DNA from 4 places in the Ensifer sp. 4252 genome. Region 2 is predicted to be linked to each of the others. Evidence: riboswitches for the same ligand, from Rfam matches in the RefSeq annotation. Region 2 holds a riboswitch; each other region holds the start of a gene.
What was found. A riboswitch is a leader RNA that binds a small molecule or an ion and turns the genes downstream of it on or off. The one in region 2 is predicted to bind cobalamin.

Region 1: it holds a riboswitch for cobalamin, as region 2 does, so the genes downstream of both, ABIE33_RS11175 (CbtB domain-containing protein) here and ABIE33_RS25300 (DUF1636 family protein) in region 2, are expected to answer to the same signal.
Region 3: it holds a riboswitch for cobalamin, as region 2 does, so the genes downstream of both, ABIE33_RS07675 (ABC transporter substrate-binding protein) here and ABIE33_RS25300 (DUF1636 family protein) in region 2, are expected to answer to the same signal.
Region 4: it holds a riboswitch for cobalamin, as region 2 does, so the genes downstream of both, metE (5-methyltetrahydropteroyltriglutamate--homocysteine S-methyltransferase) here and ABIE33_RS25300 (DUF1636 family protein) in region 2, are expected to answer to the same signal.

What each region holds. Positions count from the first base shown of each region.
Region 1 covers NZ_JBNDIU010000004.1:18,696-22,375, forward strand. Annotated here, with positions in the region: gene ABIE33_RS11165 ((2Fe-2S)-binding protein) at 1-699, shown strand, start outside; gene ABIE33_RS11170 (CbtA family protein) at 775-1,572, opposite strand; gene ABIE33_RS11175 (CbtB domain-containing protein) at 1,773-1,949, opposite strand; cobalamin riboswitch at 1,993-2,262, opposite strand; gene ABIE33_RS11180 (TetR family transcriptional regulator) at 2,261-2,953, opposite strand; gene ABIE33_RS11185 (NAD(P)H-binding protein) at 3,057-3,680, shown strand, end outside.
Region 2 covers NZ_JBNDIU010000017.1:25,103-28,782, reverse strand. Annotated here, with positions in the region: gene ABIE33_RS25315 (FecCD family ABC transporter permease) at 1-294, opposite strand, end outside; gene ABIE33_RS25310 (ABC transporter substrate-binding protein) at 394-1,347, opposite strand; gene ABIE33_RS25305 (ABC transporter ATP-binding protein) at 1,344-2,153, opposite strand; gene ABIE33_RS25300 (DUF1636 family protein) at 2,176-2,589, opposite strand; cobalamin riboswitch at 2,698-2,913, opposite strand; gene ABIE33_RS25295 (DUF1330 domain-containing protein) at 3,146-3,439, shown strand.
Region 3 covers NZ_JBNDIU010000002.1:156,189-159,868, forward strand. Annotated here, with positions in the region: gene ABIE33_RS07670 (alkaline phosphatase D family protein) at 142-1,704, opposite strand; cobalamin riboswitch at 1,925-2,169, shown strand; gene ABIE33_RS07675 (ABC transporter substrate-binding protein) at 2,388-3,389, shown strand; gene ABIE33_RS07680 (FecCD family ABC transporter permease) at 3,386-3,680, shown strand, end outside.
Region 4 covers NZ_JBNDIU010000005.1:146,994-150,673, forward strand. Annotated here, with positions in the region: gene metE (5-methyltetrahydropteroyltriglutamate--homocysteine S-methyltransferase) at 1-1,937, opposite strand, end outside; cobalamin riboswitch at 2,037-2,256, opposite strand; gene ABIE33_RS13850 (hypothetical protein) at 2,275-2,619, opposite strand; gene ABIE33_RS13855 (LysR substrate-binding domain-containing protein) at 2,750-3,637, shown strand.

The DNA of each region.
Region 1 (3,680 bases), on a different contig from region 2:
GAGGACGGCGGCGGGCTAGAAGCCGGCCTTGCCTATCAGGATCGTTTTGCCGAGGGCATGGACGACAAGATCCGGGCCGCCCATCTGATCGCCTTCTACAGCAACCAGCTCGCCCTGGCGCTTGGCAGCCTCTACCTCGGTGCAGGAATCGTGGCAGCCGTTCGCGGCCTTCGCTTCGAAGAATTTTCAAGGGTGTATGGCGAGCGGGTGGTGGAGGCCAAGCGGTTTCATTTCAGCCTAGCCTTGCCCGCAGCCGGAGATGATACCCCAGCGGATGCGGACGCCTTCGGTGAAACCTTCGCTGCGCACCTGGCGCCGATCGTCGCCACGTTGAAACGCCGCACCGGCTTGTCCTCGGGCGCGCAATGGCGGCTTGCGGCGGATTCGCTTGCCGGCGGCTTCCTGGAGATCGGCCGCGCGCTCGGCGACGAGGAGACCGGGATGGCGAGGGCGCTGGCGATCGTCACGCGCGCGGGCACGCCGCTCTTCTCCGACAGGCTCTGTTACGAAAACATCACCGTCGAGATCGGCGACAGTGCCGGCCATCGGCCGCTGTCGCGGGTCTATCGCCTGCGCGGCGGCTGCTGTCTCTACTATCGAACTCAAGGCGGCAGCTACTGCGATAGCTGCGTGCTGCTGGCGCCGGACGAACGTCGAGAACGATTGCAGGTGCATCTGCTGGCATCGCAGACCGGCTGAGGGCATTAAACGACAGAGCCCCTGATATCGGCGATATCAGGGGCTCTGGTTTGATCATGATGTCTGGCCGGCCTGTTACGCCTTAGCGAAACGGTCGTTGATGAAGCCCGCCACCACGCCGAGGACGATCCAGAAGGCGAGCGTGGTGGCAAGGGCTGCCACGGCGAATTCGGCGCCGAGCACGGGCGGGACATTGCTGGAGATGTCCGACGGCTGCGGCGCGCCATAGACATGGGGTGCCGCGATCAGCACGAGGCCGATGATCTTGGCGACGATCTCTCCCCGCAGGACCACGAGATAGAGGCCGACGGCCGAAAGCGCCACAGTTGCCAGCCACCAGACCTGGCGATCTCCCAGCTCGGCGGCCGGGAAGCCCGGCAGTTCCGGCGGCAGACCGATTGCCGGCAGCATGTGCACGGCAAGCCAGCCGCAGGCGCCCCAGAGCGCGCCGTTTCGGAGCGTGATCGGGTAACCGATGACGAGGCTGACGCCGGCCAAAAGCAGCGCGAAGCCGGAGCCGGTGACCAGATTGGCGATCAGCGTGCCGGAGAAGCGGCTCATGCCGAACATGATGCCGCCTTCCTCGTGTTCGCCCTCATGGGCGTAGGCGGGGGTGATCGGCGACAGGGCGTCGAGCAGGGCGCCGATCGGCGAAACCGCCTTCAGCGACGAATGCTGGTCGTGGTTGGCTGCGGCCGGATCGGCCGATCCGGGCTGTACGGCGGCAGGCTGTTCGCCGGCTGCCGGCGCTTCGCCTTCGAATTCTTCGGCATGCAGGATCAGCGGTACGACACGCAGTTCCTGGGCGCCGGTCATGAAGACACCGGCAATCAATCCAGCCACGATCGCGGCCAGAAGCGTTCTGACAATCATTTTCGATGTCCCTCGATATCGGCGCGCCATGCATCATCTGGCGGGCAGCGCCGTGTCCCATTGGCAAATTTGCGAACGGCTCCATCCGGCAGATCTTCAGTCTGCGTCAGACGTAAGCAAACGCGTCCGGCTGTCTGCCGGAAGCGTTTCTGTCCGCAGTTATGTCGATGCGGAACGCATGCAGCGTCCCTGAGCATCGCTTAGTGGCAGGGGAAGCCGTAGGAGTGGCGGGTGTCGTGCGCGGTGTCATGCAGCACGGCCGAGTTCGCCAGGCCTGCGCCAAAGACGAGGAAGCCGCCGATGAGGAGCGCGATGATACCTGCGGTCAGACGATCGCTGAGGGAGAGCGGAATGCTCGAAACTGTTGAAGTAGCCATGACAACCTCCGTGATGGCATCGGGATGTTTCCCGGTTTGGGCCCTATGCCCGCATCGACTGGCAGGTTTCCTGGCTCAGGACGTCGGGTGAGATCACCCTGGATTTGCCTCGCCTTCCCAGAGCCAAGGTCCGCCCTCTCGCGGTCTCGTCTCCAGTGGCTTTTTCCGGATCGCTCCGGAACGGCGCATTCACGTCGCTCTACAGTCGCGGGGTCGGCCGTGATTTGAATGCCCAGTATGGGTCCATCCGTCACGTTCCCGTTTACTCCCGAAACGCGTTCGCGTTGCGGGAACCAATCGATCCATGATGATTAGGATCGCACCCCGGAGATGTCAATTAGACTTGCGCCGCCGCCCGGTCCATCCGCGACAAAATCACGAAGGATCATGCGTTTATAGGCTTCGACGATCTGGTCGCCCTCAGCGCGGTCGACGGAGACCGCAAGCCGCATGGTGCAATCGCCGAGATGCATGATCAAAAAGGCGGCGCTGTCGATCGTCTCCCGTGGTGTGTCGGGTGCAAAGCGCACCCAGACGTCGGCAAGAAGCCGGCCGCCGGCCCGGCTTTGCAGAAGGTCGATCTCACGCAGCGCCTTGTCGGCCTGCATCGCCGACCAGATGTCGCGCATCACCGGCTCGGCCAGGAACATATCGTAATAGATGTCGAACAGCACGGAAAAGGCGTCGCGCAGTTCCGCGATCGACGTCACCTTGGCAAGCTCGGCCTGGATGCACTCGCTGCAGACGGCATTGTAGCGCTCGGCCAGCGTGCGCACGATCGCGGCCTTGTCGGGAAAGTACTGGTAGAGCGAGCCGATCGAAATTCCAGCCTTTTCAGCGACTTCGCTCATGCGCATGGCGTCACTGCCCTTCTCCTGGATGATCGCCGTCGCGCAGGCAAGGATTTGCTCGACGCGGTCGCGGCTGCGCTTCTGGCTCGGCGTACGGCGCAGCGCGGTCTCGTCGTCGGCGGGAACCGCGGCAGGGCTTATTTCTGGAATCATGAGTGATGCTCACATTTTGACTTGACTCTTAAAATACGAGGATTTATCACATTTGCAAATGTGAGAGATGCTCATGTTTGTGAATGAACCTCAGGAGGAAGCGATGACGGACAAACTCACACTGGTTTTGGGCGGTACCGGCAAGACGGGGCGGCGGGTCGCTGCCCGCCTTGAGGAGCGTGGCGTTGCGGTGCGCATCGGCGCCCGTTCGGCGTCGCCTTCCTTCGACTGGACCGACGAGGCGACCTGGCCGGCAGTCCTTGAGAATGTCGAGCGCATCTATGTCAGCTACCAGCCGGATCTGGCGGTGCCGGGCGCCGTCGACGCCATTCGCAAATTCTCGAGCCTTGCCGTTCGCTCGGGCATCAAGCGGCTGGTGCTTCTGTCCGGGCGCGGCGAGGACGAGGCGGAAGCGGCCGAGCGCGAGTTGCAGGCCTCCGGCGCCGACTGGACGATCATCCGGGCAAGCTGGTTCTTCGAGAATTTCAGCGAGGATTTTTTGACCGATGCCGTTCGCAGCGGATCGGTCTTCCTGCCGCCGGATCAGGTCATCGAGCCGTTCATCGGTACCGACGACATTGCCGACGTGGCGGTTGCAGCGCTTCTGGATGAGGGGCATGTCAGCAAGGTCTACGAGTTGACCGGCCCGCGATTGATGACCTTTGCCCAGGCCGTGGCCGAGATCGCCGCGGCTGCCAACCGCCGGATCGCTTATCAGCCCGTGCCG
Region 2 (3,680 bases):
GAGAAGATGCGGATCGGCAAGCGGATTGCGCGTCACCGCCTGCAGCACGGCGCCGGTCAGCGCCAGCCCGGCCCCGACCAGCCCGGCAAGCACCACGCGCGGCAGGCGCACATCCCAGACGATGCTTTCGCGGCCGGCCGACCAGGCAACGTCGACGCTGCCAGGCGACAGCTTCGAGACGATGATCGACCAGACGGTCGAGACCGGGATCGGCGCCGAGCCCAATGACACGGCGGCAGTGATCGTCAGGCACAACAACAGCAGCGCCGTGAGAAAGGCGGTCGTGGTTTTCACAGTCCGTCCCTGGTCAGATATTGGAGTGGAAGGGCGGGGACATGCGAAAAGGCATGCCCCGGGAGCATGCGGCAAGGCACGCCCCCGCTGACGCCTCAGTTACATCGCCTGCCCGTGAAAGGCCTTGGCAAGCCGCGCGATGGCATCGATGTTGCGCGGACCCGGCGTCGCCTCGACATAGTCGAGCACCACGAAGCGGTCGTTCTTGACGGCGTCGATGTTCTTGAAGGCCGGGTTGCTCTTCATGAAGGCGATCTTCTGCTCGGCGGTCACCTCGCCATAGTTGACGATCACCACCACCTCGGGGTTCTTGTCGATCACCGGCTCCCAGGAAATCTCGGTCCAGCTCTTCTCCACACCGTCCATGACGTTGACGCCGCCGGCCGCCTCAATCATCGCCGTCGGAATGCCGAACCGGCCTGATGTGAACGGCTTCTCCTCGCCGGAATCATAGACGAAGACACGGGTCGGGCGCTCGATGCCGCCGATGCCTGTGGTGATCTTGTCGAGATCGCGGCGATAGCCGTCGACGAGCGCCTGCGCCCGGTCCTCGACGCCGAAGATGCGGCCGAGATTGAGGAGATCGGCGAACATGTCGTCCATGACAGGCTTGCCCTTGGCCATGACGTGGATGCAGGATTCGGTCAGCTCGTAGACGTTGATCTTGAAGGGCTCGAGCGTTTCCGGCGTCACCTCGCCGCCGACCTTCATGCCGTAGTTCCAGCCGGCGAAGTAGAAGTCGGCGTCGGCATTGAGCAGCACTTCCTTGGTCGGATACTTTTCCGAAAGCTCCGGCAGCGCCTTGACGCCCTCGCGCAGCTTTTCGTCCAGCGTCTTCCAGCCGGAAACGCCGGTATAGCCGACCATGCGGTCCTGCAGCTTAAGGGCCAGCATCATTTCGGTGAGGTTGACGTCGTTGGAAACGGCCCGCTTGGGCGCCGCCTCGAAGGTCACCTCGCGGTTGCAGCTCTTGACCGTCACGGGATAGGCAAGCGCCGGCGCGGCGCCAAGCGTGAGAAGCAGAAGGGCGGAACTGGCAAATAGGGTCTTCATGATGGCATCGATCCCTGTCGAGCGAGTGAAAAGGAAAAGCGCGCGCCGCTGGCAACGGCGTTGCTATGGGCTGTGGCGGTGACGCCGAAGGCGGCGGAAAGCGCTTGCGGGTTGAGCACGTCTTCGGGCGAACCAAAGGCCGTCATGCGACCCTCCGTCAGGATCGCCACGTCGGTCGCGAATTCCGCGGCCAGGTTGATGTCGTGCAGCGTGGTGACGATCGTCAGCTGCAGCGTCTGCAGCAGCTCGAGAATTTCGAGCTGATGGCGGATGTCGAGATGGTTGGTCGGCTCGTCCAGGATGATGATGCGCGGCTGCTGGGCCAGCGCCCGGGCAATCAGCACCCGCTGCTTCTCGCCACCCGAAAGTGTGGAGAATTGCCGTCCGGCAAGGTGAGTGAGATCGAGATGCTCGAGCGCATGCGCCACCGTCTCGCGATCCCTCGCCGTCCAGCCGCTCACGCCTTCCCGCCGGGGTATGCGGCCCATCATCACCACGTCGCGCACGCTGAAGGGAAAATCGCTCGGCATTTCCTGCAGCACGACGGCAATGATCTTGGCCGCCTCGCGCGCCGTCATCGCCCAGATGTCGACCCCATCGACCTCGATCGTGCCTGCCGTCGGCTGGGCCGAGCGATAGAGGCAGCGCAGCAGCGATGTCTTGCCGGCGCCGTTCGGACCGAGAATGGCAAGCCGGCTGCCGGGCGTAATGGCAAAGTCGACCTCGCGGACCAGCCGCAGATCCGGGCGCGGACCCCAATCCAGGGCGCGGACCCGAAGGCCGGCGCCTGTCGCGGTGCAGCTCATTGGCTTATCCCTCCCCGCGCCATCATTGGAAAAGCCCGCCGATGTCTTCGGAGACCAACAGCGCTGCCGGTATGCGCGCCAGCGTCTTGCCGTTGAGCCCGCGCGGCCGCTCGGCCGCCCGCGTCATGCCGTCGTTTCGCTTGGCATAGGCCGTGGCGAAAGAAACAAGATCATCGATATCCTCCTCGGGCGAGATGTCGCCGAACAGGTAGGTCGCCTTCCCCGTTGCCTGGAAAGCGATGGTGCAGGGCCTCGTGCAGGCCGCCATACAGACCGTTCCGGCAATGGAGAAATCCCGGTCGAGCGGCTCGCCGAGTGCGGCAATGCTGCGGTTCAACCGCTGGATGAGATCCGCGCCCGGACGGCAGGGGCCGCCGGTGAAACGGCAATCGGTGCAGACCGTTATCTTGTGCTGCCGGGAAACCGGGTTGGCCATATCTCTTCTCCGCCGGATTGGTCCGGAGAGAATGTGGCAAAGCGGCATGATGACGGATGGCCGTCGCGCAAAAACCAGTTCTTTTCCATCGGAACACCCCGTCCGTTGTGGTTGATCGGTTCGATGGCAGGTCTCCTGGCTCGCGGGTCGCGGCGCATCCACGTCTTCCCGGCTGAACGCCAGTGACATGGTGTGAATGCGCTTTCCGCTCACAGTTGCGGGGGCAGCCACGGTTTCGGCCCCATCAGGGTCGTCCGCTCCGTGTTCCCTTTTCAGCCGCTTCCGCATTGTCGCGGTTGCAGCACCATCACCGCCTTCGTCGCACACTTCGGCGGAGGTGACAACCGCCGGGACAGGTCGGCCGAGGCATATCAACATGCGGCTTTTCATCATGCGCAATCGTTACGAAATAACATTACATCATTCAACAAAAAAATGGCCCGAAACGAAGGGGAGGCAAAGGCCTCCCTTTGTCGGCCGAGTTGGCTGGCGAACTCGCCCGGAACTGCCAACGGGCGTATTCTTCGATGGTGCCGGTGTGGAAAGGAGATCTGCCATGGCTGCCTATCTGATTGCGGATGTCGAGGTCACGGATGCCGCGGCTTTTGAAGAATACATACGGGAGGTGCCGGCAACGGAAGCGCGTTATGGCGGCCGATATTTGGGCCGCGGTGGCGCGACCCGGGTGCTCGAAGGCGACTGGGAGCCGCATCGGCTCGTCATTGTCGAGTTCCCGGAAATGCACTCCTTGCTCGAGTGGTACAACTCGCCGGAGTATCAACGCCTCAAGGCGATCCGCGAACGCTGCGCGAGGACGCGGATCATGACGCTGGAAGGCGTTTCCGCATAGCGCGGTCCCGCCAGCCGCCACCGCCCGAATGATCAATCGCCACGGCACCGGAGGCGCCGGAAAGGTCCTTGTATCGAACTGGGGGCGATTGGTTTCCCCTGTCTCGGCACGCCGGGGGAAAGCCCTTCCAAAGCACCGAGGCGCCAGCCGGTAACGCCATCCGTTACTGTTACGTACTTGAAGAGAGGCACAATCGGTGATGTGCTTTCGAAGGAAGTGATCGCGCCATTCAGCAGATGCA
Region 3 (3,680 bases), on a different contig from region 2:
GGCTCATACAGGTTTTTTTGCGATTGCGAAAGGGGGGCGCGCGCAAGAGCCCGACGCCAAAGTCCCGACAGGCCATGGGTTTGCAACCGGGAAGGGTCCCGCCAACCGGCTCTGGCAAGGTATCGGCCACGGCCAAAATGCTCATGCGATTGCGGCCGGATCGAGTGTCACGCGCCACAGTTCCTGGTCCTGCCGATCCAATAGCCGTACCGTCATCTGCTTCGTCTGACCGTTGATATCGACGATGCCGAAGAACTGCAGCCCGGCGGAAGGCGGCAGGTTGCTGTCGATGCCGCCGCCGGATGCCTTGATGAAGCGCACGTCCGGGCCGAACGTCATGTCCAGCTCCTTCGGACCATAGGTGCCGGAATGCAATGGCCCGGAAACGAACTCCCAGAACGGCAGGAAATCCTTGAAGGCCGCCCGCGACGGGTCGTAGTGGTGCGCCGCCGTGTAATGCACATCCGCCGTCAGCCAGACGAGGTTCTCGATGGCGTTATCCTTGATGAAGCGGAGCAGGTCGGCAAATTCCGTCTCGCGGCCGGTCGGCAGACCATTGTCGCCATTGGCGATCGCGTCCGAGCCACGCCTGTTGGTATAGTCGTCCCAGACGACGAGACCGATCGGCATGTCGCAGGCGATCACCTTCCACACCGCGCGCGAGGCGGCAAGCTCCCGCTTCAACCAATCCGCCTGGCGCCAGCCGAACAGGCCGTCATCGCCCTCCCCCTGGTTGGGCCCGCGATAGGAGCGGAGGTCGACGAAGAAGACATCGAGCAGGGGACCGTAGGCGATCTTGCGGAAGATCCGGCCGGGCTGGGTTGGCGGCATGCGGATCGGCGTCATCTCGTGAAACGCCCGGGCGGCGCGGGCGGCATAGACGGCAACGTCCTTTTCCGGATAACGCGGGTCGTCGCGAAGGTCCGTCGAGGCCGACCAATTGTTCAGAACCTCGTGATCATCCCATTGATAGAAGGTCGGGCAGACCGCGTTGAGGTCACGGACGTGGCTGTCGAGCAGATTGTACTTCCATTGGCCGCGATATTCCTCGAGCGTGCGCGCGACATCGCACTTCTCATGCGTCACCACCCGGTTCTTCCAGATGCCGCCGTCGCGCAGGGGTATCTCGTCGGGAATGGGGTTGTCGGCATAGATCGTGTCGCCGGAATGAATGAAGAAGTCCGGTTCGTGCAGGCGCATGGTGGAATAGGTCTTCATGCCGACATCGTCGATGCCCCAGCCCTGGCCGGCCGTGTCGCCGGACCAGACGAAGCGGATCGAGCGCTTGCGCAACGGCGCGGTGCGAAATCGGCCGATGACAGGTTCGGACACCCGGTTGACGTCGTAAAGGTCGGTCGCGGTGAAGCGATAGAAGATGTCCTGGTCCGGCAGCAGATCCTCAAGCGCGCATTTCACCGCACAGTCCGTCTGCGGTGTCGCGGTGAGATCGGCGAGACGCACCGGATTGGAAAAACTCTCGGTCGTCGAGTACTCCAGTGTCACTCGTGACGGACTGTCGACCCGTGTCCACACCATGCCGGAGCTTGTGTCGACATCGCCCGACTGCACACCATGGATGAATTCCGGCCGGCCGTAGCCTCGGGCATAGAACGGCGTTGCAAGACCGGAGGACGCCACAAGACCGGCAGCGCCGGCGGACAGAAGAAAGGAACGGCGGGACAGCGTGGTGAGGATTTCGGCCAAACAAGCCTCCGGTTCGAGCCCTGCGAAAGCGGGATTTCGCGTGCCGGACCTTTGGCTGTTCGCATGTCAGCGAGTTAACAGCGGCATGAAACAATTTGAACGGTTTCGCGACAATTCGGCGAATGCGGGGCCTTGCCACGCTTTACGGTAAGCCGCCCCAAGGTGATCGGCCCATCACTGTTTCCGCCACCTGTCGGCTTGACGCCAGGCGGACCGGAACACTAAGGGTACCGCCGACGGTTCCCCGAAGGATGACTTCGACGGGGATTAATAGGGAACACGGTGAGGACGACCCAAAAGGGACCGAGACCGTGGCTGCCCCCGCAACTGTAAGCGGAATGCCGGACACCCAAGTGGCGCGACAGCGCGCCATGCCACTGCGATTGCGCCAGGCGCGTTGCGGGAAGGCAGGTGGAAGGCGCTTGATCCGCGAGCCAGGAGACCTGCCGTCAAGCAGAAGATCCAGCGTCACGGGCGGGGTTGCCCGGAACAGGAGTTGTCCATGATCCGCATATCCGGCGGCTTTGCGCCCTCTTTTCCCGTCCTTCTCGACGTCAGCGATCGTTTGTCTCCCGAAATTCGACCGGCCAGCTGTCGCCGCTTCGGCTGACCTTCGCAGCTCACGAGAAGAAAGAATTCCCTTGAAAGCCATTTTGAATGCCGTCGGGCGTCATTGCCCATCCCTGGCCGTTTCCGTGTCCCTCCTTCTGACCGTCGCTCCCTCGACCGCTCTCGCGGCCGCGACGAGCTACCCCCTGACCTTAAAGAATTGCGGCCAGGAGGTTACCTTTAAGGCGGCGCCGACGCGCACCGCCTCGATCGGTCAGAGCACCACGGAAATCCTTTATCTTCTTGGCCTCGCAGACAAGGTCGTCGGCACTGCCGTGTGGATCGGCCCGGTCATCGATGGCTACGAGGACGTCAACAACAAGGTGCCGCGGCTTGCCGACAACGACCCGAGCTTCGAAAGCGTCGTTGCCACCAAGCCGGATCTGGTAACCGCACAGTTCCAGTGGCATGTCGGCCCGGAAGGCATCGTCGCCACACCCAAGCAGTTCGCCGAACTCTCGATCCCCGTCTATGTCTCGCCTGCCGATTGCGCCGCCAAGGACAATTCGGCCGGCGGCGATGGCGTGCGCCACAATGCCTTCTCGATGGACCTGATCTACCAGGAGGTCACCGAACTCGCTGAAATCTTCGACGTGCAGGACCGCGGGCAAGCGCTGATCGCCAAGCTGAAGGCGCGCGAAGAAGCCGCTCGCAGCAAGATCGCCAATGCCGATGGCAAGCTGTCGGCGGTCTTCTGGTTCTCCAGCGCAGAGATGGACATCGATCCCTATGTCGCCGGCACCAATGGCGCGCCCGGCTACATCATGTCGGCGCTCGGCATCAAGAATGTCGTCTCGACCGAAGAGGAATGGCCGACCATCGGCTGGGAGACCATAGCCAAGGCCGATCCGAAGATCGTCGTGATCGGCAAGATGGACCGTCGCCGCTTCCCGGCCGACGACTGGGAACTGAAGATGAAGTTCCTGAAGTCCGACCCGGTCACCAGCCTGATGCCGGCGGTCAAGGCCGACCATATCGTCATCATGGACGCACAGGCGATGAACCCGACGATCCGCACGATCGAGGGCATCGAGGTGCTGGCCGACGCGGTCGAAAAAGCCGGCCTGGCGAAGTGAGGTCAATACCTCCAACGATCAACCGCACGAGCGCCGTCCTGACGGCGCTCGCACTGCTTTTCCTGGCGCTGGCCCTTGGTGCCGCCATCGGCGAGACCGCCATTCCGCTCGACGTCGTCGGCAAGACCGTCGCCAACCGCCTGTGGGGCGCGGGATACCCGCTCGATGCCATCGACGAGGGCATCATCTGGAATTATCGCCTCAGCCGTGCGGTGGTGGCTGCCTGCTGCGGGGCGGCGCTTTCGCTCTGCGGAGTGGTACTGCAAGCATTGCTCCGGAACGCTCTGGCCG
Region 4 (3,680 bases), on a different contig from region 2:
ATGCGGAAGCACTCCACAGCCCAGTCGAGATAGGCCTTTCGATCGGCCTGCCTAAGGGGAAGCCCTTCGCGCAACGCCGGTTCGTCGATCTGGATCACGGCGATGCCGGCCGCTTCCAGGTCCGTCACCTCGTCGCGCAGCGCCAGCGCGATCTGACGGCATACGATCGACCGGGGCAGGTCGTCGCGCACGAACGACCATTGCAGCATCGTCACCGGGCCGGTGAGCATGCCCTTCATCGGCCTGTCCGTCAGCGACTGCGCATAGGTTGCCCAATCCACCGTCATCGGGTTCGGCCGCGAGACATCGCCGAAGATGATTGGCGGGCGGACATAGCGCGAGCCGTAGCTCTGCACCCAGCCGCTTTGGGTGAAGGCATAGCCGGAAAGCTGCTCGCCGAAATACTGCACCATGTCGTTGCGTTCGAACTCGCCGTGCACCAGCACCTCGATACCGATCTCCTCCTGCCAGCGCACGGCCTTCTCGGTTTCCTGACGCAGATAGGCGAGGTAGTCGACATAGCTGAGCTCGCCCTTGGCATGCAGCGATCGTGCCTGGCGCACTTCGGGTGTCTGCGGGAAGGAGCCGATCGTCGTCGTCGGGAAGAGCGGCAGTGCCAGCCTTTCCTCCTGCAGCCGCCGACGTGTCGCAAAGCCCGATTGGCGGCGGCTGTCCGCTGCCGTCAGGTTCTTAAGGCGTCCGGCAACCAGCGGGTCGTGGACCTTGAGCGAGGTCAGCCGCGCCTCGGCGGCTGCGATCGACCTTGCAAAGACCTGCTCGGGATTGGCAAGACCGGGCTCGAAGGCGCGGGCAAGCAGGCTGAGCTCGTCCAGTTTCTGCAGGGCGAAGGCAAGCCAGGAGACGAGCTCCGGATCGAGCGCCTTTTCGAGATCGAGGTCGATTGGCACGTGCAACAGGGAGCACGACGGTGCAAGCTCGATACGGTCGCGGCCATGCGCCTCGATCAACGGCTGCAGCCGGCGGAAGAGACCGGCAAGATCGGTCCGCCACACATTGCGGCCATCGACGACGCCAAGCGACAATACTAGCTGCGCCGGAGCCGATTGAAGCAGGAGGTCGAGCTGCTGTGGTGCACGCACCAGATCGACATGCAGCCCGGCAACCGGCAGCGAAAGGGCCGTCGGCAGGTTGTCACCGATCGCGCCGAAATAGGTCGCCAGCATGATTTTCAGCTGCGGGATCTCTGAGGCGAACGTCTGGTAGGTCAGCGCCAGCGCCCGGCGTTCCCGCTCGTTGAGATCGAGCACCAGGCAGGGCTCGTCGATCTGCACCCATTCGACGCCGGCTTCCGCAAGCTCGCTCAGCAACTTCACATAAACAGGCAACAGCCGCTCGAGCAGATCGATCGTGTCGAACCCGCCGGCATGCGCCTTGCCGAGCTTCAGGAAGGTGACCGGGCCAAGGACGACAGGGCGGGTGGCATGCCCGAGCGTCTTGGCTTCCAGGAAGGCTTCAAGCGGCGCATTTCGCGTCAGCTCGAAACGCTGATCCTCCGTGAATTCCGGAACCATGTAGTGGTAGTTGGTGTCGAACCACTTGGTCATCTCCAGCGCCTGGTTGCCGCTGTCAGGCCCACCATGCGCACCGGATGCACAGGTCGCAGTCGTCGAACCGCGTGCCATGGCGAAATAGATGTCGAGATCGGCCGGACCACCCTTCCAACCATAGGCCGGCGGCACGGCGCCGACGAGCACGGATGTGTCGAGAACCTGATCGTAAAGCGAGAAGTCGTTCGATGGAATGATCTGGATTCCGCGCGCCTTTTGCGCGGCCCAGTTTTCCGCCCGCAGCTTGGCGGCGACGTCGAGCAGGTCCTGTCTGTCGATCTTGCCGGCCCAATAGCGCTCCAGCGCGAACTTCAGTTCACGATGGCTGCCAATACGTGGAAAGCCGAGATTGGCTGTCTTGATGGTCATTTCCTTACCCCGAAGGTTGTGGGCAAGGCTTTGAATGCGACGCATCCACGACCGAGATAGGCTCGATCGTCAAAGGCGACACATCGGACACCCCGCCCGTGGACGTTATCTATCGCGGCAGGTCTCCTGGCTTGCGGGTCAACACGAACCGTCCCGTCTTCCCGAGGCGTCTCCCTCAGTGACATCATTGGACGGCCGCTCGCCGCTTACAGTTGCGGGGGCAGCTCCGGCATAGGCGCCTTGCGGCGCCGCACCGAATTCCCTCTTAGCTCCGACCCGTCGTGAGACGAGCCGCAGAACCACGATTGCTCGACAATGCCCTGCAAAGGCGGGCAGGTCAATCGTATAAAGAAATGTATATGTCTTTATTTTCACTCATCTGCGATCGTAGGCCGTTCACAGTGGCAGGTCGCGGCATGGCATCACGACACGTTGTCTGCACTGGAACCACGCCGTCATCCGTTACCAGGGGCGACGGAGCGTTGCCGGGATCGGGATCTGTTACGCGCTGCCACGGAACGGCAATGTCGCCGGCGCGCGCCAGAATGCGCTCATTGTCACGCGTCAGGCCAATGTCTCTAAGCTGGAATTCGCTGAATGTATCGATGGTTGTCGTGACGTCGGCAGCTCTCCTGGCCAGTGTCCGGGCATGGCGGATGATCGATCGCAGTGCGCTAAGCATTGCTAACCCTTTCATTTCTGCGGTGATGTGTTCGCGAGAAAATTGAGGATTTTGGTGGTTTCGCGCAAAGCAGTTTCTCGCATGCTGCCATAAAGAATGCTTATCTCAGCGGATGAGCAAGATTCCCCCCATGAGCGCGGTGCGCGCCTTCGAGGCCGCCGCCCGGCACTTGAGCTTTACCCGTGCGGCGCAGGAGCTCGGCATGACCCAAGCGGCCGTCAGCTATCAGATCCGGCTACTGGAAGACCGCACGGGCACGCCGCTCTTCGTCAGTCTGCCGCGCGAAGTGCGATTGACGGCCGCCGGACGGCAGCTCGCGCCGAGGGTGACCGAGGCGCTCGACCTTTTGGGCACGGCCTTCTCAGAGATCGCCGACAAGACCGAACATCACCTGCACATCTCGGTGCTTCCGACCGTGGTCTCAAGCTGGCTCGGCTCAAGGCTCGCCTCGTTCCAGGCGGCCCATCCGAACATCAGCATTCGCGTGCACATGTCGACCGAGCTGATCGACTTCAAGCGCGATGCGATCGACCTCGTGGTGCGCAGCGGCAACGGCGACTGGCCGGGCCATGACGCGTTTCCGCTTTTCCCGATCGAATACCTGCCGGTCTGCACGCCGACATTCCTTGAAAAACACCAGCTCAAGCATCCTTCCGACGTTCTCAAGGTGAGGCGCTTCGGTAATGCAAGCTGGTGGCGGCGCTGGATGGTCGAAACCGGCGTGGAGCCGCCGGCAAGCAATGGCACCGAGCTGATCTTCGACGTCCAGGCGATGGATGTGGCCACCACATTGCTCGACCATGGCATTGCCATGGTCGTCTCGACCTTTCTGATCGAGGAGCTTCGCAGCGGGAAACTCATCCGACCGTTCAACCATGTGGTCAGGGACGGTCGGGCCTATTGGCTGGTCTATCCGCAAAGTCATCGTCGGCAAAAGAAGATCCAGGCGTTTCGCGAGTGGATCATTGCCGAAGCCGCCGCGTCGAACGCGTCGCTTGCAGCGGCGATGGGCGAGTGAGTGAGGCCGACAGGCGGTGGCAAAACACAGCCAGCCATGAATT